DNA from 2 places in the Paenibacillus anseongensis genome. Region 1 is predicted to be linked to the other one. Evidence: predicted binding sites of a transcription regulator. Region 1 holds the regulator's gene; the other holds the start of a gene.
The links. The regulator NrdR, encoded in region 1, represses ribonucleotide reductase genes. The targets are predictions, from matches to a motif close to AACACNATATATNGTGTT.
Positions count from the first base shown of each region.

Region 2: GON05_RS33565 (adenosylcobalamin-dependent ribonucleoside-diphosphate reductase) is a predicted target of NrdR. The motif match lies at 12,647-12,664, and genes of this name have one in related genera.

Region 1 is NZ_WSEM01000020.1:220,979-236,627, forward strand. Features, by position in the region: gene htpG (molecular chaperone HtpG) at 1-1,545, shown strand, start outside; gene GON05_RS24775 (hypothetical protein) at 1,598-1,780, opposite strand; cyclic di-GMP riboswitch class I at 1,855-1,951, shown strand; gene GON05_RS24780 (hypothetical protein) at 2,001-2,189, shown strand; gene GON05_RS24785 (DUF4183 domain-containing protein) at 2,497-2,919, shown strand; gene nrdR (transcriptional regulator NrdR) at 2,974-3,453, opposite strand; gene GON05_RS24795 (alpha/beta-type small acid-soluble spore protein) at 3,564-3,779, shown strand; gene GON05_RS24800 (lytic transglycosylase domain-containing protein) at 3,883-4,461, opposite strand; gene coaE (dephospho-CoA kinase) at 4,458-5,054, opposite strand; gene GON05_RS24810 (MntP/YtaF family protein) at 5,086-5,805, opposite strand; gene mutM (DNA-formamidopyrimidine glycosylase) at 5,911-6,771, opposite strand; gene polA (DNA polymerase I) at 6,806-9,469, opposite strand; gene GON05_RS24825 (HAD family hydrolase) at 9,603-10,352, shown strand; gene GON05_RS24830 (GGDEF domain-containing protein) at 10,358-12,100, opposite strand; gene GON05_RS24835 (response regulator) at 12,293-13,861, shown strand; gene phoU (phosphate signaling complex protein PhoU) at 13,956-14,615, opposite strand; gene pstB (phosphate ABC transporter ATP-binding protein PstB) at 14,639-15,412, opposite strand; gene pstA (phosphate ABC transporter permease PstA) at 15,416-15,649, opposite strand, start outside.
Region 2 is NZ_WSEM01000034.1:561,615-577,263, reverse strand. Features, by position in the region: gene GON05_RS33650 (xanthine phosphoribosyltransferase) at 1-459, shown strand, start outside; gene GON05_RS33645 (hypothetical protein) at 540-866, shown strand; gene GON05_RS33640 (hypothetical protein) at 1,618-1,935, opposite strand; gene GON05_RS33635 (hypothetical protein) at 2,082-2,345, shown strand; gene GON05_RS33630 (adenosylcobinamide amidohydrolase) at 2,332-3,054, shown strand; gene GON05_RS33625 (hypothetical protein) at 3,178-3,357, opposite strand; tRNA gene GON05_RS33620 (tRNA-Leu) at 3,480-3,563, shown strand; gene GON05_RS33615 (DUF695 domain-containing protein) at 3,700-4,518, shown strand; gene GON05_RS33610 (Bax inhibitor-1/YccA family protein) at 4,616-5,269, shown strand; gene GON05_RS33605 (hypothetical protein) at 5,334-5,498, opposite strand; gene GON05_RS33600 (hypothetical protein) at 5,709-5,990, shown strand; gene GON05_RS33595 (YqzE family protein) at 6,069-6,260, shown strand; gene GON05_RS33590 (hypothetical protein) at 6,326-7,288, opposite strand; gene GON05_RS33585 (YqhG family protein) at 7,405-8,394, opposite strand; gene GON05_RS33580 (DEAD/DEAH box helicase) at 8,391-10,181, opposite strand; gene GON05_RS33575 (lipoate--protein ligase family protein) at 10,440-11,279, shown strand; gene dat (D-amino-acid transaminase) at 11,565-12,392, opposite strand; gene GON05_RS33565 (adenosylcobalamin-dependent ribonucleoside-diphosphate reductase) at 12,716-15,367, shown strand.

The DNA.
Region 1 (15,649 bases):
CACAATATCATCGGCCAATTCGGCGTAGGCTTCTACTCCGCGTTCATGGTAGCGGATGTTGTTACGGTGACAAGTAAAGCGCTTGGCAGCGACACAGCTTACAAATGGGAGTCCACTGGCGCTGATGGGTATACCATCGAAACAGCCGAGAAAGATTCCGTTGGTACAGAAATCGTACTGCAAATCAAAGCGAATACCGAAGATGACAACTACGACGAATATTTGGACGAGTACCGCCTGAAAGCGATCATCAAAAAATATTCCGACTTCATTCGTTATCCGATCAAAATGGACGTTGCCGGCAAAAGACCCAAAGAAGGCACGGAAAATGAATTCGAAGATTATCAAGAAGAGCAGCAGCTTAACAGCATGGTGCCTATCTGGAGAAAAAATAAAAGCGAACTAACGCCTGAGGATTATGAGAAGTTCTATCATGAGAAGCATTACGGCTTCGATAAGCCGCTTAAGCATATTCATGTTAGCGCGGACGGGGCTGTTGTCTACCAAGCGATCCTTTTTGTTCCGGAAAGCATGCCTTTCGACTACTATTCCAAGGAATATGAAAAAGGTTTGGAGCTATATGCCAATGGCGTTTTGATCATGAACAAATGCGCGGACCTGCTGCCTGACTATTTCAGCTTCGTGAAAGGGATGGTCGATTCCGAAAGCTTGTCTCTGAACATTTCCAGAGAGATGTTGCAGCATGATCGTCAATTAAAGCTGATTGCCAAAAACATTCAAAGCAAAATCAAAGGCCAACTTCAATCCATGCTGAAGGATGAAAGAGAGAAATACGAAACCTTCTACAAAGCGTTTGGCCGTCAGCTCAAATTCGGCGTCTACAGCGACTACGGCACCCATAAAGACGTTCTGCAGGACCTGTTGATGTTCCACTCCTCCAAGGAGAAAAAGCTCGTTACACTCGACGAATACATCGCGAGAATGCCGGAAGATCAGAAGTTCATCTACTATGCATCCGGGGAATCCATGGAGCGCATCGATAAGCTTCCACAAACGGAGCTTGTTACGGATAAAGGCTATGAAATCTTGTATTTCACCGACGATATCGACGAGTTCGCAATCAAAATGATCATGACTTACAAGGAAAAAGAATTCAAATCGGTTTCCAGCGGCGATCTCGGCATTGAAGCGGATGATAAATCCGAAACCGAAGCGGAAACAAACGATAACAAAGAGCTTTTCGAATACATGACCAGCTTATTGTCCGGTAAAGTTACGAACGTCAAGGCATCCAAACGACTCAAAAAGCATCCGGTTTGCCTGTCTACAGACGGTGACGTGACCATCGAGATGGAAAAAATCTTGAATGCGATGCCGAATAATCCGAATGTGAAAGCCGAAAAAGTGCTTGAAATCAACATGAACCATGAGGTATTCGGCTCGTTGAAGGACGCTTTCGAAAAAGACAAAGAGAAGCTGAACCTTTACACAGCCCTCTTGTACAACCAAGCTCTCCTCATCGAAGGCTTGCCGCTTCAAGATCCGGTTGAGTTCACGAATGATATCTGTAAAATCATGGTGTAATCCATGATCAAGAGCACTGCCGCCGCTATGGCTGCAGTGCTCTTTCTTGTCATCAGGAATGCTCATCAAGCCTAATCATTGGCTGCGCGGCTCTATCCTCACTCCGATTATTGGCCTCCATATTCGAATACACATAAGCCAATAATCGATCTTGATCAATTCCTAACGAATTGGCTACCTTCATAATATCTAATTCATAAGAAAAGCCTGGAATTTGATTGGATTTGACGGACATATGCTTCAACCATCCTTCGAATAGATGTAATAATTGGAAATAATGTGATATAGTTTTCTTACAAGCATTAATCGGCACGACAAAGGCAAAACCACTGAAAAGTGGTGACGCAAAGCTATAGGGACTAATTTGGCTTGATTTACATGTCCAAAATGTCAGCCAGCTGCCAAGACCGCCTCCGTCCGATTAATGTAGAAATGACTAGGAGGAGCTGATAAGGATGGAGAAGATTGTGTTGAATGGGAACATGAGCTTGGATGTGGAAAACTTGATTGCTAACCTGCATCTACCGGAAAGTGATATTTTGAACATGTTCTCCTTTAAGTTTAATAACAACCTGCTTACCCCCGAGGAATCAATTCGTTTTATTCAATTTCTTAGGAGTGAACTGGACAAACGTACCCAATAACAGAATTATGCACGAACGCCCACAAAAATGCAGTCGGTTGGTGTCTATAGAATTATTTTTTTTAAAATCGAAGGAAATCGCGTCATGATAGCTTTTTAAGAATAAACATAGCAAAAAGACAACGGGAATCCCGCTGTCTTTTTCTTATTTTTTGTCAGATTTAAGGTTTAAAGTTTAGTGGATTGAAACATTTTTTTATACATGCTCATTCAATATGCTAGTATCCAAGAATTTCCAAATAAACGACATATACTATACTAGATTACTAGATTAGTCCTTGAACTGAGGATAGAAAGGGAGAATGACGATGAGTTCAGGCTTGATTACCTTGCATTTGACTGCAACCAGTACGGTTTCGGGGACCATTACTACAACGACCACCACGACCATTACGCCATTGGTCAAACGCTTCACAGCCACTGTCGTCATAGGCAACATTCTCTCTGGTGTAACCACCATTCCCTCCACCAGCTTCAAGGATGACTCCGGCGCGAATTTGCCCGCTAATGGTCTTACCGTTCCAGGCAGCAATGGATACTACAATGTATTCGTGAATGGCACTCTCATCGCAGGAGGTCTCACGACGCTAACAACGGCCAGTCTGGCTATTAACAACGCCCTTACGATTGGCGTTACAGTCGTCTTAGAGACGCTCTCCTTTACGGCTACCTCGTCTTCTACTTCAACAACAAATAATTTAGTAGTCACTACTCTAATTCATTCTATCTAACAAATAAAAGCCGATCTGAAGACGTTCAAGCGAACGAATCAGAACCGGCTTTCTTTATTTGTCCCGGAGTAGGCCGGGATCATGCTTTCCCAATATTTGCGTTAACTCTTTGAGGAACATGTTAATGTCCTTGAATTGCCGGTAAACGGAGGCGAAGCGAATGTAAGCCACTTCATCGACTGGGTACAATTGCTCCATGACGATTTCGCCAATGCCTAAACTGTCTACTTCCGCATGAGCCGTCGTGCGAAGCTGCATCTCAACTTCGGATACGAGCATCTCGAGTCTCTCCATGGACACCGGACGTTTCTCACAAGCGCGTATTAAGCCTCTTAAAATTTTCTCACGACTAAATTCTTCCCTGCTGCCATCTTTTTTAATCACAATAAGCGGAGTTTCTTCCACCATCTCAAAGGTGGTAAATCTTCGGGCGCATTTCTCACATTCCCGGCGACGGCGGATCGATTTGTTTTCATTAGCTGAACGTGAGTCAAGCACTTTCGTACCGGAATAATCACAGAACGGACACTTCATTCGCTATCTCTCCTTTCTCTTCTATCTGATGGATTACCATATGTTACATGTCATGAACAAGGAAGAAGTGCGCACAATACTAGTACCAACCGACAAGGAGGTGAACAGACATGAGCGCAGGAAACAGCAACACACTAGTTGTTCCTCAAGCTAACGCAGCGTTGGATCAGTTGAAATACGAAGTAGCCCAAGAACTTGGTATCTCTATCCCACAAGATGGATACTACGGTAACATGGCTACTCGTGACACTGGTGCCATCGGTGGTCACATTACTCGTCGCCTGGTGCAAATCGCAGAACAATCTTTGGCTGGTCAATTCAAGTAATCTTGAGATGAAGTAGCCGCTGAATCTGCAAACGGGAAGCATTGGACTTTCTTTAAGCCCCCACAAAGGAGCTAGTCCAATGCTTCTTTGTTATGTAAAGTCATCATTGCTCATTCTTCCATTGTTCGGAGTAAAGCTTGGTGTATTTCTCATAATAATAAATAACTCGCTGAACATAATGACGCGTTTCGCCGAATGGAATTTGGTCAATGCGTTCTTGTGAACCGTCCCATACGTTCGTTTGCTTCCATTTATTCACATTCCCTTGTCCGGCATTGTAAGCTGCAATCGCATAAATTAAATTTCCATTGTAATGCTTGTTCAGCCAGCTTAAATACCAAGAACCGAGATTAATGTTCACATCCGCTTTTAACAAATCTTCCTGGGTGTGTGGTCCTAAATTGGTGGACTCCACAATCCAATCTGCCGTGTCTGGCATCAACTGCATAAGTCCCAGAGCACCTTTTCTTGATTCCAAATGATGCTTATAGTTCGTCTCCACCCTGATGATGGCCGCAATGAGAAAAGGGTCTATATTGTGCTTCGCCGCACTTTGCTTGATTTCCTGCTCAAAATAAATGGGATACAACTTTCTTCCTATAAAATCGCTGTTCATAAAGAGGACTAGAACGAAACAAACGAGTAAAAGGGCAAACACTCGTTTTTTGCGCAAAAACTTCATGAAAGCCCCTTCCCTAGCCAAAACCGTTCGACCGAAGATAAGGTATCTTCCCAGGTTCCGCTGTTGTCGATCACGATATCCGCTAATTTGCGTTTTTCTTCTATCGACATTTGCGCGTTGATTCGGTTGTTGGCCGCGCTTTCCGTTAAGTTGTCTCTTCGCATTAAACGTTCCACCTGAATGTGAGGAGGCACATACACAACCAGAACCTCTTCGAACATAAAAGATAGATCCGATTCAAACAATAAAGGAATATCGACGACAACCAGTTTGTCAGGAAATTGCTTCTCATACGCTTCCATCTGTTCTCTGATCATCTTGCGAATAGGCGGATGCAAGATGTGTTCTAGTTGTTTACGGGCATCCGTATTTCCAAAAACGATCTCACCCAGCTTTTTACGGTGCAGTGAGCCGTCTTCCTGAATGACCGCTTGTCCAAAATGCGCAGCAACCTGTTCGAGAACAGGGCTGCCGGGCTGGACAACATCGCGCGCGATTTGATCTGCATCTACTAATAGAGCGCCGCGGCTAACCAGCATGGCGCTAACTGTGCTTTTGCCGCAAGCGATTCCTCCTGTTAACCCGATATTCATAGGCAAATCTCTCCTAAATGTATTCCTGTTACTACAGCATTTTCAATAAACCCATAAGAATAAGTACACATCCCGGAAGAATAGATAACTTCTTCATCCACGTCATTTCCGCATAACGAAAGCCAATGCGCAAGCCTAGTGCAATAAACGAACCGCTCGAAATAGAAATCACGGATGCCGTTAACAAAGGAACAAAACCAATTAATGCAGCGCCAATCCCCGCTCCAAATGCGTCCAATGAAAGGGCTAGCCCTAGCAAAGTAGCCTCGGAAGCTGAAATATTACCCGATTTATCCACATCAGCGATGGATGGTGTACGCAAAATTTGAATAACCAAACCAAAACGCTTGAGTTCAATATTCAGGATTTCCTTCGTCCTTTGGAGCGTATCGAGTGTGGCAGGCTCATTGCCGGAAGGTGGAATACTGCTCAGAGATATCTGGTCGTCAGATGACTTGGCTGTCTCTTGGAGATCCTGCGATTTCTGTTGTCTCTGTTGGTAAAGCGCCCAAATGCCAATCCCGATCAGGATGAGTGCACCGATCCGTTTGGCAAACTCGGGAGACATAAAGGAAGACATCAGGACACCAATTTGCATCGAGCTATAAATAATGATACCAGACCAAAGGGATATAATACCAATAGACAGAAATGGGATTCGAATTTTGCGTAATCCGTACATGACGCCAACGCCGAAACCGTCCAATGAAACTGCGAAAGCCAGAACCAGCAAAGAAAGCACCGGAAGCATAATACCCCTCCTAAGAGTTTTACCACTGACGACAATAAGCTGGATAGCAGCACATCATCTGGGCTAAGTACTCCATATCATATGGGAAGGGCGCGCTTCACGTGCCTATTTCTCAGACTTCTTTATGATTCTCTTTCGCTTTAACGGTTGACAGGTTGGACAAATGTGCGTTCCGCGACCGCCCACCACGGTTTTGTAGATTTCGCTGCCGCATGTTTTGCAGCTTTGCGACTGTCTGCCATAAATGTTCAGCTGATGCTGGAATAAGCCGATTTCACCTTGGCCGTTTACATACGATTTGATGGAAGATCCCCCCACCTCAACGGAATCGCTCAACGTACGAATAATCGCCTCATGCAGCAGCATGAGCTCCTTCTTGCTGAGCGACGATGCCTCGCGTTCCGGATGGATACCGGCAAGGAAAAGGGACTCGTCTACATAAATATTACCGATGCCGACAATATATTCTTGATTCAGGAGCAGCGGCTTAATCTTCGTCTTTTTGTGGGCGATCCGGTCCCGGAAAGCTTCCAATGTGAAGGCCTCATCCAGCGGCTCCAAACCAAGTTTATGCAGCGGCGGCTGTGTAAGCTCTTCCCCTCTCGGGAACAAATGCATAGTGCCAAATTGTCTTACATCCTTGTACCGCAGCTCGCTGCCGTCGGTAAACCGAAATAACACATGCGTATGAGACTCCAGCGGATCTTCCGTGCTGTACAGGCCATAGCGGCCTTCCATCCGCAGATGAGAGACCATGACGTAATCCGTTAAAACAAATCGTAAAAACTTGCCTCTGCGCTCAATCGTTTCGATCTGCTGCCCTTGCAGCAGCACTTCAAACATCTGAATATCATCAGGTTTCTGTATAATGCGGGGCAGTCTGACCTGAACCTGCTCGATCGTTTTACCGGTGATCAGATTGTTCAGTGTGCGCTTGACCGTCTCGACTTCGGGTAGTTCAGGCACGGATGTTCACCTCTTTTGAATTTGTTCAGCTTCCTTACTTGGCGTCATACCAAGTAAGGCCATAATCGACGTCCGCACTCAGCGGCACGTCCAGTTTCAATGCCCCTGCCATAACTTCCGGCACCAGGCGGCGCATCGTCTCGAGCTCCTCTTCCGGGACCTCGAAGACGAGCTCATCGTGTACTTGAAGCAGCATGCGGCTCTTCAAGCCCTCTTTCTTCAAGCGGGCATCCATCTGCACCATTGCAAGCTTAATGATGTCTGCCGCCGTACCCTGAATCGGCGTATTCATTGCGGTACGCTCCGCAAAGGAGCGAAGGTTGAAGTTCGAATGTGTAATCTCCGGCAAATACCGGCGGCGCTGCAGCAGCGTCGTCACGTAGCCGTCTCTGCGCGCATCCTTCACGATATCGTCCATATATTTGCGTACGCCTTGGAAGACAGCAAAATATTGTTCAATGAACTGTGCTGCATCCCGGCGAGTAATGTCCAAGTTCTGAGACAAGCCATAGTCGCTGATCCCGTAAACGATCCCGAAGTTAACGGCTTTGGCCTGACGACGCATATTCGCATCGACGGCGCTCTCTTCCACCCCGAAGACGTCCATCGCCGTCTTCGTGTGGATGTCCATATTCTGAAGGAAAGCTTCCTTCAGCTTCTCATCCTGCGAGATGTGCGCCAGCACGCGCAGCTCGATCTGCGAGTAATCCGCAGCGAGAATGTACCATCCAGGCTCGGATGGCACGAACACTTTGCGGATCTTCCGGCCCTCCTCCAGACGAATCGGAATGTTCTGGAGGTTCGGGAACTGGCTGCTGAGCCGTCCTGTGGCGGCAATGGTCTGCCGGTAATAGGTATGCACCTTACCGGTCTCCGGGCGCACCTCTTTCAGCAGCCCTTCAACGTACGTCGATTGCAGCTTCGCCAGCTGACGGTAGTTCAAGATCTGCCCGACCACTTCGTTGTAGGGCGCGAGGCGCTCCAGCACCTCAGCATCGGTCGAGTAGCCGGTTTTGGTCTTCTTCCAAGCTGGCAGCCCCAGCTTCTCGAATAGAATCTCGCCAAGCTGCTTCGGCGAGTTGATGTTGAACTCGACGCCGGCGAGCTTGTAAATACTGGACATAATCGTGTCCAGTTTATTGACGAGCTCCACGCCGAGCGCTTTAAGCCCTTCGGCATCTACGGCGATGCCGCGCAGCTCCATCTCCGCCAGCACGCTGGCCAGCGGCTGCTCCAGTTCATAGAAGAGCTGATGCATCTCGCCCTTCTCCAGCTCTTCCGCGAGCACCGGCACCAGGCGCGCGGTTGCCATTGCTTTGCGTCCCAAGTGGTCGCTAAGCGCCGTTAGCTCCGGCAGGCGGAATTTCGCGCCTTTGCCGAACACGTCTTCGTCTGCCTTCAGACCCGGCAGGCTGTATTTCGCCGATAAGCCGCTCAACGTCAGATTCGACTCCGTTGGGTCGAGCAGGTAAGCGGCGAGCAAGACGTCGAAATCCACGCCTTTGAGCGCGATGCCCTGCCAAGCCAAAGCGAGAATCGAGCGATGCAGATCGAAGAGCTGCTTCTTCTTCGAATCATCCGCCAGCCATGCCCGCAGCGGCTCGCCTGCTTCCCCGCTTAGCAGCTGGATAGGTACATAATAAGAGGTATTCGTCTCCCCCTCGTGAGTAAACCAAACCACGCCGACATTAACGGCTTGATGTGGATTTTCACCGACAGCTTCCACATGGATCGTCCCGCTGTCGCTTAATTTGCCAACTAACTCACCCACATTGGCTTCCGTAACAACAACCGCTTCCATGCTTTCAACAATTTGTCCTTCCGCTTCCAAGTCCACAACGCCGAAATCCATTTTCTCCAGCAAGGATTTAAATTCCAGCTTACGGAACATGCCAGCCAAGGCTTGTCCGTCAAATCCATCGTAACGGAACGTATCCCACTCGGTTTCCATCGGCACTTCGCGGAAAATCGTCGCGAGCTCTTTACTCATAATCGCGTCTTTCGCGTGCTCCTCGACCTTTTCTTTCATCTTGCCCTTCAGGCTGGCTGTATTCGCAAGCACTTCTTCAACAGTGCCGAATTCATGAAGCATCTTGAGCGCAGTCTTCTCTCCAACTCCCGGAATGCCGGGGATGTTATCTGACGTATCACCCATGAGTCCCTTTAGATCAATAATCTGCGCTGGTGTAAGACCGTACTTCTCCTTGATCTCAGCCGGGTTGTATAGCTCAACTTCCGTAATTCCTTTGCGTGTTATCGCAACTGTAACGTGATCGGAAGCGAGCTGCAGCATATCCTTGTCTCCCGAGACAAGCAGCACTTTCTCGCCTTTGGCGTCTGCGGCTTTGGTCAGCGTGCCGATGATGTCGTCAGCTTCATAGCCGGACAGCTCAAACTGCGGAATTTTGAACGCTTGCAACAGTTCTTTGATCAGCGGAAATTGTTCGGAAAGCTCCGACGGCGTTTTGGCCCGTCCACCCTTGTATTCGGTATATTCTTTATGTCGAAACGTAATCTTCCCGGCATCAAAAGCAACAAGAAAATGCGTCGGCTTTTCTTCTTCTATTAATTTAAGCAGCATCGTTGTAAAACCATAAACGGCATTCGTGTGCAATCCGCTAGAATTGCTGAGAAGCGGTAAAGCATAGAAAGCTCTGTTTGCAATCGAGTTACCATCAATAATAATAAGCTTATCCATAAGTTCACACCCCGTTTTTAGACATACTTCCTTCATCATAGCATACGAAATTAAAATAAAAAAACGCTAGCGCACATAAACATGTAAGGAATCCAATAATCGATGTTCCGGTCTTCAAAAGGAGGTTCTCCGAATGAGCCCTTTTTTCTCACCAACACGTAAAAAGGTTATATTTTTCGATATGAATAATACGATTCTGGATCGCAGACAATGCTTTGACTCTGCATTCCTTGAGGTCATGAATGACTACACGGCGAGGTGGGAGCCGGACGAAACTCTCTTCACTGCCCAAGATGTTCTTCAGAGTTATAAAATGGAGTGGAGCCGGCACCGCAAAGCACCGGTGCGCAGCCCTCTATCGCCGGATGAGCTTCGGCACATTTGTTTGCGCAAGGCGCTGCACCCTCTGCCCGTGAATGTGAGCACGGCTTTTACCCGAGCTTTTTTCGAGCAGGTCGAGGAGCAAGAGGATCATTTTGTTGCGCTTTTTCCCGGCGTAGAGGACACGCTCGAAGCGTTATCCCAGAATTATAAGCTGGCCATAATCAGCAACGGAAACCGCAGAAGATTGCAGAGCAATTTGGATAAATTGAAGCTGACCCGGTGGATTACCGAGGATCGCTTATTCAGCTCGGAGAAGGACGGTCCGCGTAAACCGCACCCCGCTATATTTGAGAGGGCTCTGAAGACCATGAACGCGGCTTCAAGCCAAAGTGTGATGGTTGGCAATTCGTGGCGCAATGACGTGGTAGGAGCCGCGTCCAGCGGTCTGGACGCTATCTGGATACATCCCGGGAATATGAAGAAAATTTCCGAACGGCGAATCGGCAAACAGAAGGTCGTTATCATCCGTTCATTTAAACAGTTGATCTACACCTTCTAACGTGTTCACCCTATATTTTGGAAATAATAAATGCTGCCTGGATACGCCTTGGCTTTCTTCTTGAGAACAGCCGCGGTTTGTGAAATATGTTCAAGTGAAATGGGAGATTCACAGATGCAAACGACTAATGACAGCGACAGTGTGACTCCCTCGCTTTTGACCTTATTGCCGCTACGGTCCCATACATACTCCCATTCCTCATCTTCATAGAACATCTGCACGCCCATTTCGAACCTGCGAATCATTTCCTGGCACAGAAGCTCTGGCTCATCCGTAGAAGAAATCGCGATAAAATCATCGCCTCCCACATGCCCCACGAAATCAAGCGGTGTCCCGCAAACCGAAATCGCCTGCTGCATAATGTCAGCGGTATATTGAATCAGTTGATCCCCTTTTTGAAAACCGAACCTATCATTGAACCATTTGAAATAGTCCAGATCCGCATAAACGACGTGGAATGGCTTACTTTCATGAATCCGTTTATTCAATTCCCTATTGATTTGCAAATTCCCTGGCAAGCCCGTTAATGGATTCGCCACTCGAGCGGACTCCATCCGGACATTCGTTATGCTCTCTAGAATGGCTCTGATTGAAGCAATGCCAGCCATCTTTCCGTTGCTTGTAATGATGACAAGGTCATATAAATGATGAATCGACCGCGAGGTTGCCATCTGTGACACCTGCTCGACGGAAATAAACTCGTCCACAATGAGCGGCGAGTCGTCCATAATATTGTCAATCGTCCGGTTCCAAAACAAAGAGAACGCATATTGTCCCGCCAACTGCTGGAACAAGCGATCTCTCATCATAAGGCCGACCGGTTCTTCTTCACTAACGATGACAGCTCCCACTGATTCCTGGTTTTTTTTGAAATAGTCCGCCACTTCCGAAATAGGCGCTTTCTTATCGAACACTTTCACCGGTGTTTTGAGATCGCCAATGGCCCAGGTCATATGTCCTCCTTGTACTTTGCGCTGCTGCCAAATCAACATCTTCAAGCTTTCCTGAATCGTTGCAGGATCCGCCTGTGGTCTGCCCAGCAAAAAACCTTGGGCATAGTGCACCCCAAGCCTCGCCAATTTGGTCAGTTCATCGACATGTTCAATGCCCTCAGCGATCAAAGAGATGTTCATTTTTTGCGCAAAAGTAACAAATGTCTCCAATATGTACTCTTTGACTTTATTGATATGGATATCCTGGATGAGAGACCGGTCGATCTTGATAAAATCCGGTTGAAGCTCAGCAATAGCTTGCATAGACGAGTATCCGGCCCCGGCATCATCGATTGCAATCCGATAACCTTGTTTCCGGTAATGCGCCAATATTTTTTGAGCCAAAGAGAAATCTTCAATGGAGGTTCTTTCTGTTATTTCAAAAACAACGTTGTTTGGACGAAGCCCGTATTTCTGTAAAATTTCCAGCGTTTTCCCCGGAACGAACCCTGGATCATACAACACATGCGAAGAAATATTAATAAAAAGCAATTGCTGCGGATGCTCCAAAATTGAACCCTGAATCGCTTTCTCCCGTGCCAACTGTTCAAGCTTGTACAACTCACCGTGCTGCTCTGCGAATTGAAACATGGTTAGCGGCGAGTGAAAGTTACTATCTTTGGGACCACGAATTAGTGCTTCGTACCCCATTACTAGACCATCTTGCATAGAAACAATAGGCTGATAGACAGAATAAATGGAACCTTTTTCAATGATATCGTAAAATTGGAGGAGCTCTTCTGACTGAATACCCATGTCCATCATCCCTTGCGTCATTTAAGTTTATTATCAGTCTATCAAACCAAATGTCAGGCTTTATTATCAATATGTAAAATGTGTGTAAAGAGTTCAAATAAAAAAGAGGGAATTGCCTTTTCGCCACGAAAAAATAGAAGGACGATTGCTAGGTGCGTACAAAGGCTTGTACAAGCACGGAAAGGATTTGAAATGGAACAACAAGTCAAAATCTTGGCGGTAGATGACCGCTACGAGAACTTGCTGGCTCTCAATAGCATTCTGGCCTCTTCCCACTATGACGTGATTTCGCTGCAATCGGGTGAGGAAGTTCTTCGATATTTATTAAAGGAACCCGCCGATCATATTGCTGTCATTCTCATGGATGTTCAAATGCCTGGGCTTAGCGGCTTTGAAACGGTTGAGCTGATCAAGCAGCGCAAAGCCTGTCAGGATATTCCGATCATCTTCTTAACCGCCCTCAGCACATCCATTGAGCATGTTCTAAAAGGATATCATGTGGGCTCCATTGATTACTTGTTCAAGCCTGTTCATCCCGAAATGCTGCGCATGAAAGTCGATGCTTTCGTCAATATGCATTTGGGACATCAAAAAATCAAATTTCAAAGCGAGCTGCTTCACAAACGGACGCTTGATCTCGAAGAGACGAATCGTAAACTGGCTGAAGCCGAGGAGAAACTGAAGCAGCAGAATTCACTTCTAGAACAATGGGTCGAAGAACGGACTACGGAACTAGTAGATGCCCATGAGAAGCTGCTGAAGTCTCAGGACCATTTTCAGAAAATGTTCATGCTCTCCCCTTCCTTGATGGCCATTCGCCGTCTGCCGGATCTTACTTATATCGAAATAAATGAAAGCTGGAAGCAATATACGGGATATGGTGACGAAATCATCGGGACCAATATGGATTTATTACGAGCGGATTCCGGGGAATCTATCAGCTGCGATGAGGTTATTCATAACTGCAAGGTAAAGTATGAAACCAAATCCAAAGAGACACGGACGGCACTTCTCTCTACGGAGATCATCGATATTGAAAATGAAAGCTGCTTGCTTCAGGTAGCCGTTGACATTACGGAAAGCTTGCGCTTTGAGACGGAAATGGCTCGTCTTGCTCAGCTGAATCTAGTTGGGGAAATGGCGGCTGGCATCGCCCATGAAATTCGCAATCCGATGACGACGATCCGCGGCTTTCTGCAATTGTTTCGTGAAAACGATCGCAATATGCAAAAAGAATATATCCCAATTATGCTTGAGGAGCTGGATCGCGCCAACGAAATTATTACCGAATATTTGTCGCTGGCCAAAAACAAACAATCCCATCAACAGCCGGATCAAATCAACCGGATCATTGAAATGCTCCTTCCACTCATCCAAGCTGAAGCTGTCATGTCAGGCAAACACGTTCAGTTCCAATTCGTCGATTGCCCGGTTATTCACCTGGATGATAAAGAGATGCGGCAGCTTATTCTCAATATGTGCATGAATGGGCTTGAAGCCATGACGATTGGCGGAACGCTTACGATCCAAACTTTCGAAGAGAACGGCTATGTTGTCTTGCTCATTTCGGACGAGGGGACAGGCATTGATGAGAAGCATCTGGAGAAGCTTGGGCGCCCATTCTTCACCACGAAGGATGAAGGCACAGGTCTTGGTTTAGCCATTTGCTACAGCATCGCTGCAAGGCACCGTGCATCGATTGAGGTCCAATCCAGCTCGGAGGGGACAACCTTTCTTATTCGCTTCCCTATTCCTGAATGAGCCGCGGCTGCGAATCCCTTCGTGGCACATGGCATCAAAAAAAGACCGTAAACCAAGCGAATTCCGCTTCGTTGTACGGTCTTTTTTGTCCTTATTACACGTTCAAGTCTTTACGCTTCCCAGTCACCATATAAATGACGCCTTCACCAATATTGGTCGTGTGATCCGCTACCCGCTCCAGGAAGTGGGCAACCAGCAGTAAATGTGTCAGCTGGCGATTGCGGTTGTAATCGGAATTCATCATTCCCATCAGCTCTGTCATGACCGTGCTGTACATTTTATCAACACGATCATCCTTTTCAGCTAATGCCGCCGCACGATGTACATCGCGCTCAGTGTAGGACAGAAGGCTTTCCTGCAGCATCTCGATGGCGATATTCGCCATTTGCGGAATCGTCTCGAGAGGCTTCACAAGCTCCTCTCCGGCGAAGCGGATCGTAATTTTCGCGATGTCTACCGCATGATCAGCAATACGCTCCAAGTCAATCGCAATTTTGAGTGCTGTGCCGATAATGCGCAAATCACTTGCCATCGGCTGCTGCAAAGCAATGAGACGCAGCGACAGTTCATCAATCCTTGTTAAATAATCATCGATTTGATCGTCATTGTTAATTACTTGCTGCGCGGCTTTTTCATTGAGCGTTGCCAGAGAATTAACGGAAGTAAGAATCAATTCCTTAACGCTTTCCCCCATCTCAAGCAATTCTTTTTGCAGCAAAGTTAATGATTGATGAAACCCGGGTCTTGCATCCATGTACGTTGCCCCTTCCAGTAGTGTTAACCGAATCTTCCTGTGATGTAATCTTCAGTACGTTGATCGTTCGGATTTGTAAAGATTTTATCGGTTTTGTCAGTTTCGACTAAATACCCATTCAAGAAAAAGGAGGTCATATCGGAAATCCTAGCTGCTTGCTGCATGTTGTGAGTTACGATAATGATTGTATATTTGTCTTTCAGGGTTTGTGTAAGCTCTTCAACCTTCAACGTTGAAATTGGGTCTAAGGCAGACGTAGGTTCATCCATCAACAGAACATCCGGCTCTACGGCAAGCAAACGAGCGATACATAAACGCTGCTGCTGTCCACCAGACAATCCAAGTGCGGATTTGTTCAACCGATCCTTAACTTCATCCCATAATGCGGCTTGTACAAGGCTGCGTTCTACGATTTCATCAAGCAAGGCTTTTTTCTTGATTCCGTGAATGCGCGGGCCATAAGCAATATTGTCATAAATACTCATCGGGAACGGATTCGGGCGTTGAAACACCATGCCTACACGTTTACGCAAAGAAACGACATCTGAATCAGAACCATAAATGTTATGGCCGTCTACTGCGACATTTCCCGTAATACGAACACTGTCAATCAAGTCATTCATACGGTTCAAAGTACGCAGGAACGTTGATTTCCCACAGCCTGAAGGTCCAATCAATGCCGCAATACTTCCTTTTTCAATCGTTAGGTCAATATCGTGAAGCGCGTGATTTTCTCCGTAGAATAAGTTCAATTTATCTGCTTTAATCTTTGTTTTCGTCATGGTTGAAGTCGACATTGTTTATTTCCCCCCGGAAAGTCTTTTTTGTAAGATTCGGCTTGGTATGCTGACCAACAGGTTAAAGATAAGTACAACGATCAGAAGCAGCGCGGCACTTCCTTTGGCAATGTCTTTCGCATCCGGCACAAGCGCTTCAGCACCTACATACCATAGATGAACAGATAACGTTTCACCCATGTTCAGCGGGTTGAAATCCGGGAAGAAACGGGAAACCGATAACCCGGCTGTGTAAAT
Region 2 (15,649 bases), on a different contig from region 1:
ATGGGACGGGAGTTTGCAAGACTTTTCAGAGAGACCAAGCCGGACAAGGTGTTAACCGTAGAGTCCTCTGGTATCCCAATTGCCTTTACAACCGCATTGCATCTTGAGATCCCAATGATTTTTGCACGCCGCAAGAAGACATTAACAATGGATCAAGATACGTTTAGCGAGCGTGTGCCTTCTTTTACCAAGGGCATTGTGACCGACATTATGGTCTCCTCGCATTTGCTGCATAAAGGTGAACGTGTGCTGCTTATTGATGATTTTATTGCCAATGGGGACGCGGCTCGCGGCTTAATTCGCATTATTGAGAAGGCGGAGGCTGAACTCGTCGGTGTCGGTATTGCGGTGGAGAAATCGTTCCAATCCGGCGGCAGCTCGATTCGAGAACGCGGCATTCGGGTGGAATCGTTAGCAAGAATTGCCTCGCTAGAGAACGGGCAAATCACTTTTGACTGATTTTACATCTAGTCTTTGACTTCCCTGATTGCCAATTATCCATTATAATGGTTACAAGGTAAGAGAGGAGGCTGACATCTATGGGTATCGAAAATGGTTCCATTGAATATTTCATGACAAAGCTTGGGGAAGCCAAAACACATTTTGAACGTGCTCTTGATTGTAAGCATACAGAATTTGATGATCTATATCCGTATATGATCGAACATCCTCAATTTTTCTGGTACAAACGCTATGTCGCTTGGTCTGAGTTGTTAACGATCGTGAAGCTCTGCACAGAGCTGACCATTGAATGGGAACAGCAATTTTCCGCAGCGCAAGTGGAATATATTCAGAAGCGTGTCATGTCAAGCAAGGTCCTTGATTTCTGGTTTGAAACGAATGATTCCAAGGAACATGTAAGCTAATGTAAATTCAAGAGGCCAATGGATCCGTTATGGATTCGTTGGCCTTTTTTCAATAGTTAAGAATTTATATGTTTGGGGGTTGAGCGAAGGCTCAGCGACGGCTGTACAGCAAAGTTGAAGGGCTATGTTGCATTACATGCAACGAAATGGTGTGGTCAGACCGCGATTCCGGTCTTTCGTTGCACATCATACAACCATTTGTTGCAAAAGGGGGGGTGTAAGCGGTTTAAATGCAACAATCGTTGTATTGAGTGCAATATAGAGGCGAAGTGAGGCCTCTATACGGCCAAATGGTTGCGGCAAAATACAACATAGTTGTCACTGTCGCTGCTATCACTCCAGCGCTCCTTGAGGGGAACTGACGTCCTCTATTTGTCCGTTTTCTTGAAGAAATCAGGGTTAGGCGGTCGAGTAAGGCCCTGCAGTTCCGTTTGAACGAGGAAACGGGCTTAATTTGTTAGAATGGCGCCTTGTAGTTTCTCTAAGTATGCGGCCAGCCAGCTTACCTCTCCTATGAGGATGCTCCCTCCGCCAAAATTCGCTCCCACTGGGCTCTTAACAAACTCTACGGAGGGAAATGAACGCCTCCAACGATTCCTTTCTCCTCAACGAGGAACTACAGGGCAGTAATTCATTGACAAATATGTTTTGATCGAGCGAAAACTCAGCCTACCTTGACAAACGCGCTTGTCCTAAAAGGACGACGAAGTCGTTTATCCTGTTATACGGGCAGCCCGCAAGAAAGATCTCGTTAGACACCATTTTTTAATATATTCATATTTTCAATATGCCTTTTGGTTTGTTCATTCCCTAATCGATGCAAGGTGCGATACACTTCCGTCAAATAATAATCATATTCTTGATTGGTCTCATTGGAGTAATAAACCGACAAAGGCAGCCAAGAGGTCGCATAGCTGGCTTGGGACGTGTTATCTGTCTCTTCAAAGAGCTCCATCAATTGATCAAATTCCTCATCGGTAGCGGAAATCTCAAATTCATAATTGAGCGCGGTCCTGTCTTCCAATACTTCACCTGTCCCGACATTCACGTAATACGTTTTTTTGTCCAATATGAAAACCCCCAAGGTTATATGGCGTTCTATTGCTTCGTCATGATTAAGGTAACCCTGATCTAGCGGATTTATGTAATGTTTCAACTTGGGCAGGAATTGGTGTATGCTTAAGGAGTAAAACTGGATGGTTGGAGGTAAAAGTAATGATAACAGAAGATCAGTTGGATCTTTATCGTGTTGAAAGCACATTGCTTCGCGTGATTCGCGATGTTAGCCCAAGGAATGATGTCCGCGGCATTGTTGTCGCTTGGGATGATGATAGTGTTTTAATCCGCAAAAAAAATCGCAGAGTGGTCAAGCTTGCACGCAGCTATGTGTATCAACCTTATGAAGCTGAACGGCCACCGGAATATATGCTTCCGCAAGAATTGATTGAACCGGATGATGCTGCGGATGAATCAGAATAGGGTCCCCATCACCGGAGTCCAGATGGATTTGGTGAATTCCGAATATGGCAGTTACGTGCTAATCCGTAGCGATAGTCCGATGCGTACCTTGAATTCTTCGCCATGGGGCGGAGGATTCGGGATGTTTCGATCGTTGATGAATAGGCAGGTACATAGGCATTATAACGAGGCTGATCCCCTTCGTGAGATGGACGATTTCATCCAAAGGGAAGGGTTGAATCCTCGGGAAACGGCTGGTATGCTAACGGCAGCTTGGGTGAAGGATGTTGGGTATAGTTCGCTCACTTGGACGCGAGATGGCCCAGCGGATGTCGAGAACGAGACGAATCCCCTGCACGTTTGTGCATGGGTCACGGTAGGTCTCGGGAACAAAGCTAGGGCAGGGGCCGAAGTGCCTGCCGCCTCGCTTTATCCCGGTACGATAAATACCATTGTCGTTATCGAGGGGCAATTAACCGATGCCGCGATGGTCAACGCGGTCATCACCGCGACCGAAGCCAAGGCGGCTGCGCTTCAGGCATTAGGCGTTGAAGTCGACGGTCTTCCGGCTACAGGAACGACCACGGACGCGGTGCTCATCGCCACGACATGCCGCGGCCGCTTGTACAGCTATGCGGGTACAGCTACAGCGCTGGGAAACATGATTGGAAGAACTGTGTACGAGGCCATCTTGGCATCGGGACAGTTGTATGAGAAAACGCCCGACTGATCCGCGAGGATGAAGTGGGGCGTTTTCTGTGTCTGTCCGTATCGGTGCTTACGGCAGGCTTCCTCGAAACTTGAGTAACCTCGTTATGCTAGCCACACGCACGTGCATAGGCGAGGGGTCTAATTACGGTTTGCGGAAAACGCCGAAAGCAACCCCGGCAGGATACACATCAACACCATCGGGATCTTCGTCTTCATTTTTGAAATTGGGATCATGTACGATACCTTCAGCTTCACCTTCTGTGAGATGTCGCTGATTGCCTGTGTATTTGGGTTCGAGAGCTTTGATTTCTTCCTCATCCATTCGTCATCCCTCCTTTGGTAATAGGTTTAGGAGCGGGGTTTGTATTTATGCATGGATTGTAAAAGTTTCGTTGACGAGCTTTCGAGTCCCATGTTATATTTATTTTTGTCACCACATCATGTGCGATCATGGCGGAATTGGCAGACGCGCACGGTTCAGGTCCGTGTGGGCTTACCCCCGTGGAGGTTCGAGTCCTCTTGATCGCATCAACCGCAACAACCCTTTCAGGTTCTGAAGGGGTTGTTTTTTTATTTCCTAGGAAATGATGCACAGATGGGTAGGCAGCTAGGCCTAAGACTTATATAATAAATATTATCTGGAATGGAAATAGGGGGTCATCCTATGGAAGAAGATTGGAATTTGTTCGAACGCATCCGGGATCGGGAGCAGGTTCTAGTCTTTATGAACACTGCTTTGAAGCAGAAAGCTCCTTTCATAGGATATGGTCAAAGAATTACAATCGTATTTAATATGTATAGCTTGTGGGACCTCTCGGACAGCTCAACGCAAAAGGCGCAGCAAGCCTTCTACGAGCTCGAAGACAAGCTTATTTCACGGATGAAAGATCAGGGATATGCCCTTTATGCCGGGCGCATTTCTTCAAATAATAAAATGGAAATGTACTTTTACGCCAAGGATGACTGGGATTGGGAGCGGGAAATGAAGCGGGTGCTGGCGGATTTTCCTAACTTCCGTTATTATTTCTCGAGGAATTTGGACGCAGACTGGAGCTTCTACCTGGAAGAAATGGCGCCTTCACCCTTGGAAGAGCAGTGGATGCGAAATGCCAAGATCGCCTATGCGCTGAAGCGTCGGGGGGATAATCTGGAGAAGGCCAGGGAAGTTCAGCATTGGCTGCATTTTCCGGATTCAACCCGGATGGATGCGATGAAAAGCAAAGTGGGCGCGCTTGGCTACAGGATCATTGTCTCCGAATTTGATACGACACGTCAGGTGGAGCCCTACGTGCTTCACTTGAGCAAATTACACACGCTGGATGTTCCGACCGTTAATGCGGTAACCAAAGAATTGTTCGTTCTAGCGGCAGAAGTCGGCGGAACTTATGACGGTTGGGGCACGCGTCTGATTCTGCGATTTCCTGCGAAACTTCGAGCGCATTTGAAACGTATATTCCTAAAGATGATCTCCGCCTTCAAATAATGCCTAAAGTCCAGGCGTATAGCGGTTTTCATGAAGTTTAGGTATAATGCATAGTATAGATTGTACATGTTTTCTAATAGAAGGAGTTGACAGTTTCATGGATAGAACGGTTACGGTTTCTCATTCAGGCAGTTTTGCTCATGTGCTTCAAACATTTGCCATCTCCCTCTTGGTTTCCTTCCTGGGGACACTAGTCGGTGCTATGGTCGTTCCGCCTTCAATGATTATGCTTTTCGTCATTGCCGAAGTGGCCATGCTGGTGGCAGCGATCGTGATTCGGATTCGCGGCAAAAATATCGGATATGGTTTCCTTTATGCCTTTACGGCAATTTCCGGTGTAACCTTATATCCAGTGATTATGGCATACGGGGGTATGCTCGGAGCTAACGTGGTGTCGGGAGCATTCTTCGCGACAGCGGCGATTTTTGGCGGACTAGCCTTCTACGCGCACCGTTCGCAACGTGATTTCAGCTTCCTCGGCGGCTTTTTGTTCGCTGGAACGATTGGCCTTGTCTTGATGAGTGTCATTGGTATGTTCGTTAATTTTGGCTCGATGACAAACTTGATTTGGTCAATGCTCGGCATTCTGATTTTCAGCGGTTGGGTGCTGTATGATGTGGCTCAATACCGCAATGGCGTATCGGCCGAAGAGGTTCCGCTCGCTGCACTTAACATTTATTTGGATTTCATCAATCTCTTCTTGTACATCTTGCGCTTCTTGGCTTCCATTGTTGGAGTTAGCCGAGACTAACAGATAGAAATTGCTATGAAAAAAGCACTTTCGACACCCGCTAGCGGGAATCGAAGGTGCTTTTTTAATTGTGAAAATATGGGACATCCCCGCGAAAACACCGATTCACTTCCAGCAGGGTATGGAGAAGTAAAATGAGCTCAGCATGGCTTAGCTGAACTGTAGAGAACGTATCTTCCTGTTCGTGGTCTCGAAGCTTCAATTCCAGCATGTGATTGGCTTTATCCATGTGGATGTTGAGCTGTTCAGTCAGGAGCATCTCTTCCCACATTCGATGCACCCCTTTCTCTCTAGTTACTTTAATATATGCAGCAAGGACGAGGTTAGAAGCGGGTTTGGAAGCATGCAGCGCGGGACTGATTTTTTTGGAACAAGCACGATTTAAGCCCTCTCTTCATACAATTTAGTGATCCTATATGGGGAGAGAGGAGATTGACCTATGGCGGCTTGCAATGCTTGGACGTATAGAGGGATTTCGTCTTCGGTGTTTCGTTCGTTACAACAAGTAGGCAAAAAACAAGGCTTCACCATTCCCAATGCTGCATCGGGGAAATTCATGATTACAGTGGTAGGAATGAACGTTGGTTTCCAATACGCCTGGGATATGAACGCACAGACCTTGCTGTTGCAGTGCGATAACAAACCGATGCTGCTAGGCTGTAGTACGATTAAGACATTTGCGGATAAAATTATTTCGGAGAGCGGCGGAAGAGTCAGTTGAATCCATTTCTTCCACCTGTCTTACCGTTTAAGTCCGGGGCTCTCTGGTTACAATAGGGAGAAAAAGGCAGGTGGGCGTATGGCCAAAAGTGATGACTTGGTCAAGTACATAACACAACAGGTCGTGACGTTTATAGACACGCCAAGAGATGTTCGCCAACAAGCAAAAGCGATGCATAAAGAGCAGCGGGAGCATTGGCAGACACGTTGGTTTGGCATGCTGCCCTTGGCAGCCCGGATGCTGTTTGACCAGTTTAAAACTAAAAAATAAAAAAACACAAAAAAAGGGCTGCCCGATAAGTAGAATCGTCTACTTGACGGAGAGTCCTTTTCCTTTTAATAAATATGCCCCATTGCCAGAGCGGTAGGCAGTTGAATGTATCTTGGTCCTTGGTGATCGAGAACCAGATAAGGTAACCCATCCTGCCATGATTGATAGCCTAATACGGCCAGCGGCAGAGTAACCTGACCATCGTATAGCTCGGTGACAAAGGTCAGATGTTGATCGGTGGCAAGAGCGCTTTGGAGTTCGCTCAGTCCAGTCATAGGAAGCGGTGAGCCGACAATCCAAGGCATCCGTTCATAAGGATCAAAGGCTGGATGCATAACGGTGCTTGCTTCTTTTAATTCCGTTGTCATCAGTGTGCTATCATCGGCCCCAAGCTTTGGCGTCGGGTCTTCTTTTATAGGGAGGACCTCACCTGATTTGGCATCCACATAGTACAATTGATTATCAACTTTGATTCTCCAAACAGCGGTTAAGCCGTCCATATATAAGCGGTCTTTGGCGATCGTTTCATTGGCGATAAAATCAGAATAAGTAAGTGTTGCCGGGATGAGTTCTTGCTGTACCATAGAACGATACAGCGTGGTCAAACTGAAAAGAGGGTGCTTACCTGTCCCGTATTCCGTTAATCGGAAGGAGCCATTTTCTACAGACTGTACGATCATATAGCCGACATCCTCGCCATGATCCGTGAGAATCACGACCCAGCCATGTGTCCCTGGGCCAAGCGGGTAACTGTTCCAAGCTGCTGATTGCCAGTTATGGAACCCTTCTTCGCGAGCGAGCGCTACCCGCCACTTCTCAACTGTGGCCGATAAAGTGGATTCGCTTCGCAAATCCGGTACGGGCTTTGCAGTTTCAGCTACTTGACTACTGATAGCTGCGGGTTGTCCTACTGGCTGCACGAGGCTTGTCCGATCTGGATTATCGCCCGCTGAGCTTTGGGAAGGTATGAATAAGAGACTGCCAATACATATGAAGCAAGTTGCTGTCCATGCAGTCCACAGCTTCATCCATGTTCACCTGCCTATCGCTAACTTCTCATTTGTATGAATCTATTGTAATTCTTATGCTATAAAAAGATTGTTAGAACCTGCAGCGTTAATTTGCGAGGTTTTAGCGACTATCGTCAGTTCCTAGGCGATCGCCCGGCGGTTAAATGAAACAATCCGCAATTGATGACAGAAACGGCGATACGCGGCTTGTGCTGCCAGTCGATTTCTCTTAGGCGGTTGCGGCATTGCGTTTCGATTTCATCTCTTTTATCGGGCTCTGCGTTAAGCAAAAGGCCGTTGTAGTAAGATTCGACACGGTCAATCTCGCTGCGGTGCTGCTCATTCGCCTCGTCTGCCCATCTATGGTCATAGGCGCTTATTTTACGTTCAAGCGTCGTTTCCAGCAGGTTCACGGCTTTGGTCAGCGATATCGTATCCGGTAAAATATGACTATTCGCCGGCAGCTTGGGAGAAAGACCTTTGGTCAGCAGATGTTTATGAAAATTCTCGCGAATCTCGCCGTTGTTCAATTGAATGGCAAGGGAGTGGATTTCACTTCGTTTGCGGTCGCAGGCGAGTTCAACCTTGTAATTGATGCAAAACCATGTATCATATACGAGCGCAGCATGATAGGTGGCTCCCGTAGGAAATGGTTCCTCAAACAGATGAACGAATTTCCCACGCTCTCGGACGATACCGAACATTTGCTCCAGTCTTCTGCTGCCAAAAGTGACATCATCCTGCGGAACACGCGCTGTAATTGTTGTCGGAACGAAGCCGAAATAACGTCCCAGAATGCTGTCGGAGGAGCCGTCAGGCGCTTGCTCCTGGTTCGGTGAGGCTGGTGCGCCTGGACTAGGTGGACTCTTCACAGCTGTCGGTGCAGCTTTGGACTTGGCATCGAGCCTCATTTGTTCCGGGTCGAATACGAATTTATAGGTCATGGTTTCAGCAGGCGTCCCGGTTCGTTCCACGAAGCTCCAATAATAAGGTCGGCCCGTCATTTCCCGATCTGCTTCCGGAGAGAGCTTAGCCGTGACGTAAGACGGGCTTTTCTCCAGAATAGTGCAATCATAAGCTTCAAGAAACCGCATGACAAAGGTATGAACGTTTCGTTTGTTCATGATCTGACCTCACCGCTTTGCGCGCCGCCTACGGCATCAAGGATATGTTGAAACTCAGTTCCATACACGGGATTGTGTTCAATTTCTTCTTTGATTTCGGTAAAAGAATGACCCAACTCGTCGATTTTCCGGCGAATATCCTCGCGCGACCCTGCTTCCATCACCATGCGGAATAACGAAGTTTCAAGAGATCCTTTCTTTTCGATCTTCTCCAAAATCGTATCGAGCTGCCCGATAACCATCTCAAACATATTGATTTTCTCATGCAGCAAAGAAAGGATGTGCTCTTCAATCGTATTGTTTGTCGATAGATTATAGATGTTCACATCATGCGTCTGGCCAAGTCGATGCACACGGCCAATCCGTTGTTCCACGCGCATCGGGTTCCACGGCAGGTCAAAATTAATCATGTTATGGCAAAATTGCAGATTAATTCCTTCGCCGCCAGCTTCCGTTGCAACAAGCACTTGTACACGATTGCGGAATAAATCCATCATCCAATCTTTTTTGCCACGATTCATGCCGCCGCGATAGGGCACTGCTGTAATTTTATGCTCTTTCAAATAGTTGAGCAGATACTCCTGGGAAGCGCGATACTCCGTGAAAATGATGACTTTATCATTAATTTCCTGCACGAGCTTCATGGTGGTTTCCGCTTTGCTATTCGATTTGATGCTGCGAATCAGCTCGACAAGCTCCCATATTTTGGCGCGTACAGGCGAATCTTCCGCTGTTTTTTTGAACAAATTCACGAGCGTAATGAAGACGGCATCCCTGGAGGAGCAGACCTCGCGCTGGAGTGTGATGAGCGAAAGCATGCTGTTTAAATCGCCGGAGCTCTCCGCATACCGCGTGCGGACGAAATTGGTGACGCCATCATAGAGCGCCTGCTCGTCCGGTGAAAGTGTCAACGGGATATTTTTCACCACCCGTTTGGTGTAATGAACGCCGCCGTCGCCGCGACGATTTCGGATCATCACCTTGGACAGCTCCTGCTGCAGCTGAATCTCATTTTTCGGAATCCTTTTGCCGACAACAAAATTAGATTTAAAGGAGCTGTGAACACCGAGTTGGCCGGGCTTGAGCAGGGTGATGAGATTATAAAGCTCTTTCAAATCATTTTGAACCGGCGTGGCCGTGAGCAGCAGGCAATATTTTTTGCGCAGCTCATTAACGAAGGTGTAGTTGGTCGTTTTTTTATTTTTTAATTTATGAGCTTCATCAACAATCAGCATGTCGTATTCCAGACCCATCACGATCTCCCGGTGAGGATCGCGTTTGGCGGTATCCATGGAGGCCACGATAATGTCGCTTTGCTGCCACATGTACGCTTTTTTATGGGCGATGGCAGGTATGCCGAATTTGGTGTTTAATTCACGAACCCATTGCAGGACAAGGGATGCCGGCACCAGAATAAGGGTTTTGCGGACCAATCCGCGGATCATGTATTCTTTTAATATCAGCCCAGCCTCAATTGTTTTCCCGAGTCCCACCTCATCGGCCAAGATGGCTCGACCGCGCATTTCATTAAGCACTCGCTTCGCTGTATCGATCTGATGAGCCATAGGCTCAAGCTGTCCCAAATGAGGGAGGCACTGCATTTCATCAAATGTAGAAATAAGCCCCGACTCTTCCGATTCGTAGGCGAGCTGGTACAACGTCCAATCGTCCCACGGCCCTCCTCCGCGCACACGATGATCCAGCTCAGTAAACCAGTCCCTCTCAAAGTGCATGTCCAACCGATGATGAATGGGGCGAATGTTCTCTTGCTGTTCATGTTGACGCATGGTTGTGCCCTCCTAAGAGTTTTCGTAAGAAAACTGACTTCGTGAACCTAAGCTTGTATGAAGCACGGGCGCTAAACGCCGAATACGTGTTAGTATGTCCATAAGAGGCGCTTTCATAACTTTTTCCATGGTAAAACAGATGAGGAGTTCAGGGCGGGAGCTTGAAGAGGGAGCGGAATCGTAACTTAAGGCGGTTATGTGGTATGATAGAGGTTGTCTTTTGACAAGCATGGTTGGAAAGAAAGGGTGAAGATTTCGATGACGGCATGGCGATTTATACATACGGGGGATCGTTCTCCTGCTGAAAATATGGCTTTAGATGAAGCGATTTTGACCGCTCATAGCGAGGGAATCGTCCCTCCTACGGTGCGTTTTTATGGATGGAATCCAGCAACGCTGTCGATCGGTTATTTCCAAAAAGCAGCTGAGGTCGATCAGGAGGCCGTGGCGAATGAAGGCATTGGCTTCGTACGCCGTCCGACAGGAGGCAGAGCGGTTCTGCATGATAAGGAATTGACCTACAGTATCATTGTGGCCGAGGATTATCCGGGCATTCCCCGCAATGTGACGGACGCTTACCGCGTCTTGAGCGAAGGGCTGCTGCAAGGTTTCCGTGCGTTAGGACTTAACGCCGAGATGGTGCAGCTTGCAAGCGATGAGGAGAAAGAGAAATATGCCTCTGCGGGCTCGGCCGCATGTTTCGATTCTCCGTCCTGGTATGAGCTGGTGGTTGAGGGGCGTAAAGTCGCCGGCAGCGCGCAGGTACGGCAAAAAAACGTCGTGCTGCAGCACGGCTCAATCCTGCTCGATATGGATACGGACCAACTGTTCCGTATGCTGCGTTTCTCTAACGAGAAGGTGGCGGAGCGGATGAAGACGAGCTTTTTGAAAAAAGCGGTGGCCATTAACGAGCTGCTGCGGGCACAGGGGAAAGAGGCCGTTACCTTGGGGCAAGTTGAAGAAGCCTTCCGCCGTGAAATTGGACTCGGTTTAGGTGTGGAGCTGGTTGAGGACTCGTTGACACCGTTTGAGATTGAGTTGACCAATCGTCTTGTGAAAGAGAAATATGGGACGGATGAGTGGAACTTGCGGCGGTAATCGTGAGGCGTGTGGTTTGCTAGGATTGGGTAGCTAAACCAGTAGGATAGAGGAAATAGGAGAACTTCGGGACGCTATTTAGGGGTAAGGTGGTTGTTGAGGGACTTGAACGGAACTCAAGGGTCTTATTTCTGGAAATAGCGGGATATTCGTATGAAAACTCCGAAATAACGGCCTGGGGTTCCCTTCCGTCGCTATACACGTTCGATTTCGCTGAAATAGCGCCCTGGCGTTCCTCGTGTGGGATTTAAAAACCTAAGGCAGTTGCCTTAGGTTTTTTGCTGATTATGAGAACGTGCGAACAAACTCCTCTTGCAGCTTGCGGGTATGTGCACCTGGCGTGCCGGCTCCAATCGTGCGGCCATCCACTTCCAGAATTGGCGTTATTTCTACCGTTGTTCCTGAGATAAAGGCCTCGTCAGCCGCCATAAGCTGTTCCGTCGTAAAAGCTTCTTCTTTAACCGGCATCTCCAAACCTCTGGCTAAACGCAAAACGACTGCTCGGGTGATTCCGTGCAAAATCAAATGATTCGCAGGGTGCGTATAAAGTACGCCATCCTTAATTATCATCAGGTTAGATGCGCTGCACTCCGTCACCGTACCTTCGCGATGCAGTACAACCTCCTGCACGTTGTTATCGAGCGCTGCCTGCTTGGCCATGACGTTGGGCAGCAGATTGAGTGTTTTGAGATCGCATCTTAACCAGCGAATATCGGCGAAAGTAATCGCTTTGATCCCGTTATGTATGGTTGCCGTTGGTCTTGGTACTTCCGTGCAATAGGCCAGCATGATCGGTTCTGCCTGAGTCGGAAACGGATGCGCGCGTGGAGCTTCGCCACGGGTGATTTGCAGATATACAGTGCCATCGATCAGCTTATTTTTGGCTACCAGCTCGGTGAGAATTTGCCCGATTTTCTCAATGGTAAAAGGGAGTGTAAGCCGCACCTCGCTTGCGGTTCTTTGAAGCCTCTGCATATGGGCATCCTGCTCATAGAGCTTACCTTGATAGACACGGAAAACTTCATAAATACCGTCTCCAAAATAATAACCGCGATCATCGGGCGAGAGTTGAATGTCCGCTTTATTCATAAATTCATTTTTATAAAAATACATTTCTTTAACATCTCCTTAGAAAAAAATAAATAACGAACAAATGTTCTAAAAATGAGCGAATTGTGGTATCCTAAATATAGGTTAGCAGAGGAACACGCCATCGTCAAAAGCAACGAACCGCGAGCTCGCATTCTATAAAATAAAGAGAGATTTCGAGTAAATTCTAGCTAAAGCGATCATGACTTGTCTTATTAAACAAAATTGGTCCTTTGGCCATTCGAAGGTCCATATCTAGTGTTGTATAATGGATTTCTCACACCAGATATTGTAATTTTCAATTTAGTTGGAGCTGAATCTGTAGCTTATTGGGAGGGCATTTATCAATGGGGATTTCGCAATCAGGTAAGAGGCTGGAAGGGTTAAGCGAGAAAATATTTTTGGATCGCTACGCACTCAAGAATGCGGATACGAGCTTTGCTAAAGTGGGGGACACCGTACTCGTATTGACGAAGGATGATCCCAAATTCCCAGCCAAAGAAGTAGGCGAAATTATTAGCCGTGAAGGCGATATCGTGCAAGTAAGAACACGCAGTGGCGAGACAGTCAAATCTGCAGTTGAGAAGCTTACATTAAACATAGAAAAGACACCGGAAGAAATGTGGGATCGTCTGGCCGGAGCCATGGCATCCGTGGAAACGACACCTGAGAAACGCAGGGAATGGACAGAGAAATTCAGATATATTTTGGATGATTGGAAACTTGTTCCAGGCGGGCGAATTGCGGCAGGGGCGGATGCAAGCGATGAATTAACGCTGTTCAACTGTTATGTGATCCCATCTCCTCACGATAGCCGTGGCGGCATTATGAGCACACTTTCAGAGATGACGGAAATCATGTCACGCGGCGGTGGTGTGGGAATCAATCTGTCTTCCCTGCGCCCACGCCGTTCCGTTGTCAAAGGAGTTAACGGCTCTTCGAGCGGTGCTGTATCATGGGGCGGTTTGTTCAGCTATACAACAGGTCTGATTGAGCAAGGCGGAAGCCGTCGTGGCGCACTCATGCTGATGATCAATGACTGGCATCCAGATCTGGAAGATTTCATCACGGTGAAGTCAACGATGGGCCAAATCACCAATGCCAATTTATCCGTTTGCGTAAGCAATGGATTTATGAAGGCTGTGAAGGAAGATTTGGAGTGGGAACTCGTTTTCCCGGATACGACGGATCCTGAATATAACGAGAAATGGGACGGCAATTTGGAAGCTTGGAAACAGCTTGGCAAAGCCGTCAAGCCTTACCGCACGGTCAGAGCTCGTGAAGTGTGGCACACGATTATTGAGTCCGCTTGGAAATCGGCTGAGCCTGGTGTTGTGTTCATGGAATACTACAACCAAATGTCGAATAGCTGGTATTTCAACCCGATTATTTGTACGAATCCGTGCGGGGAGCAGGGGCTTCCGGCTTGGGGAGTTTGCAACTTGTCGGCGATTAACTTATCCAAATTTTATGATGTTGAGAAGCATGATGTCGACTGGGCGGATCTGGCGAAGGTTGTTCGCTACTCGACGCATTTCCTTGATAATGTCATTGACAAAACGCCATATCATTTTGAAGAAAACCGTGAGAATCAACAGAAGGAACGCCGCGTAGGCCTAGGATCAATGGGCTTGGCGGAACTCATGATTAAGTTGAAAATTCGTTACGGCAGTCCGGAATCCTTAGCATTTTTGGACAAAATCTATGGCTTCATGGCAAGAGAAGCTTATCTGGCATCAGCGGAAATTGCTGCTGAGAAAGGTTCTTTCCAAGCGTTTATTGCAGATAAGTTCCTGGAGAGCGGCTTTATGAAAAATATGACCAAGGTATTTCCGGAAGTTGGCGAAGCCATTAAATCGAACGGTATGCGCAACGTAACGGTTATTACGCAGGCTCCAACTGGAAGCACAGGGACCATGGTCGGCACTTCGACGGGGATCGAGCCGTATTTTGCTTTTGAATATTTCCGCCAAAGCCGCTTGGGCTTTGATAAACAATATGTTCCGATTGCTCAAGAATGGAAAGACGCCAATCCGAATCAGGAATTGCCGGATTACTTTGTAACATCCATGACGTTGACGGCTGAAGATCATATTCGCGCACAAGCAGCGATCCAGAAATGGGTTGACAGTTCAATCTCCAAAACAGCGAATTGCCCATCCGACTTTACAGTTGAAGAGACCAAACGGTTGTATGAATTGGCATTTGATTTGGGCTGTAAAGGCGTTACCATCTACCGTGATGGAAGCCGTGATGTGCAAGTTCTTAGCACAAGCGCTGATAAGAAAGAGGAGAAGAAAGTTGAGAAGGCAGAAGCAGCACCTGTTGCTGTAGCTGCGGAGGCTGTGAAAGAAGAAGCCAGCTTAACGAATCTCTCAGGCAAGCTTGCGGTTAATGTTGACGCCAAAACAGAGCAAGTATTCGATAAGCAATATAAGCGCCGTCCGCAAATTCTGCGAGGCGCAACCTATAAAGTGAATACACCATTCGGCATGGCGTATATTACAATCAATGATATGAACGGAACGCCGAGTGAAATTTTCCTCAACGTGGGGAAAGCCGGATCAGACGTTTTTGCGATGTCTGAAGCACTAGGCCGCGTGTGCTCGTTGTTCTTGCGTTACGGCGACCACGGTGACAAAGTGAAGCTGCTCGTGAAGCACTTGAAAGGCATTGGCGGCTCCGGCGCCATTGGATTTGGCACGAACCGCGTCGAGTCGATCGCTGACGCGGTTGCCAAAGCACTCGAGCAGCACGACGAAGTGATGAACGAGCAAGACGACGCGCGGAACTACGTGACCGCGACGAGTGAAGTGCTGGATGCGCCAGCACCGGCACCAGTGGCTGCTCCTAGCGGGCACGCCGCGCATGCCGCTCATGGCAGCAACGCTGCTAGCGCCGCGACGAAGGACTTGTGCCCGTCTTGCGGTTCCGCTTCGCTGATTAACAGCGAAGGGTGTAAGAATTGCGCGAACTGTGGATACAGTCGCTGCTCATAGTAGGACCGGGGGCGGGAGCCCCTGGTTTTTTTTGTGAGTTGTAACTTGTTTTGTCGGCGATTGGAAGATGATTTGTCGCTGAGTTTGAACATAAATGTCGTTAGCCCGTGCCTTGATGGTACGGGCTTTTTTTATATTTAATTAGAAAATTGCTTTGGTAAGAATTAAAAATTATAACTAAAAAAGTTGGTTTTGTTGATTTTTAAATTGGAAGATGAAATGTCGTTTTAAATAAGTTATCCGTATCAGCCTGAGAAGTAGCTTCCATTTTAATATGTGATT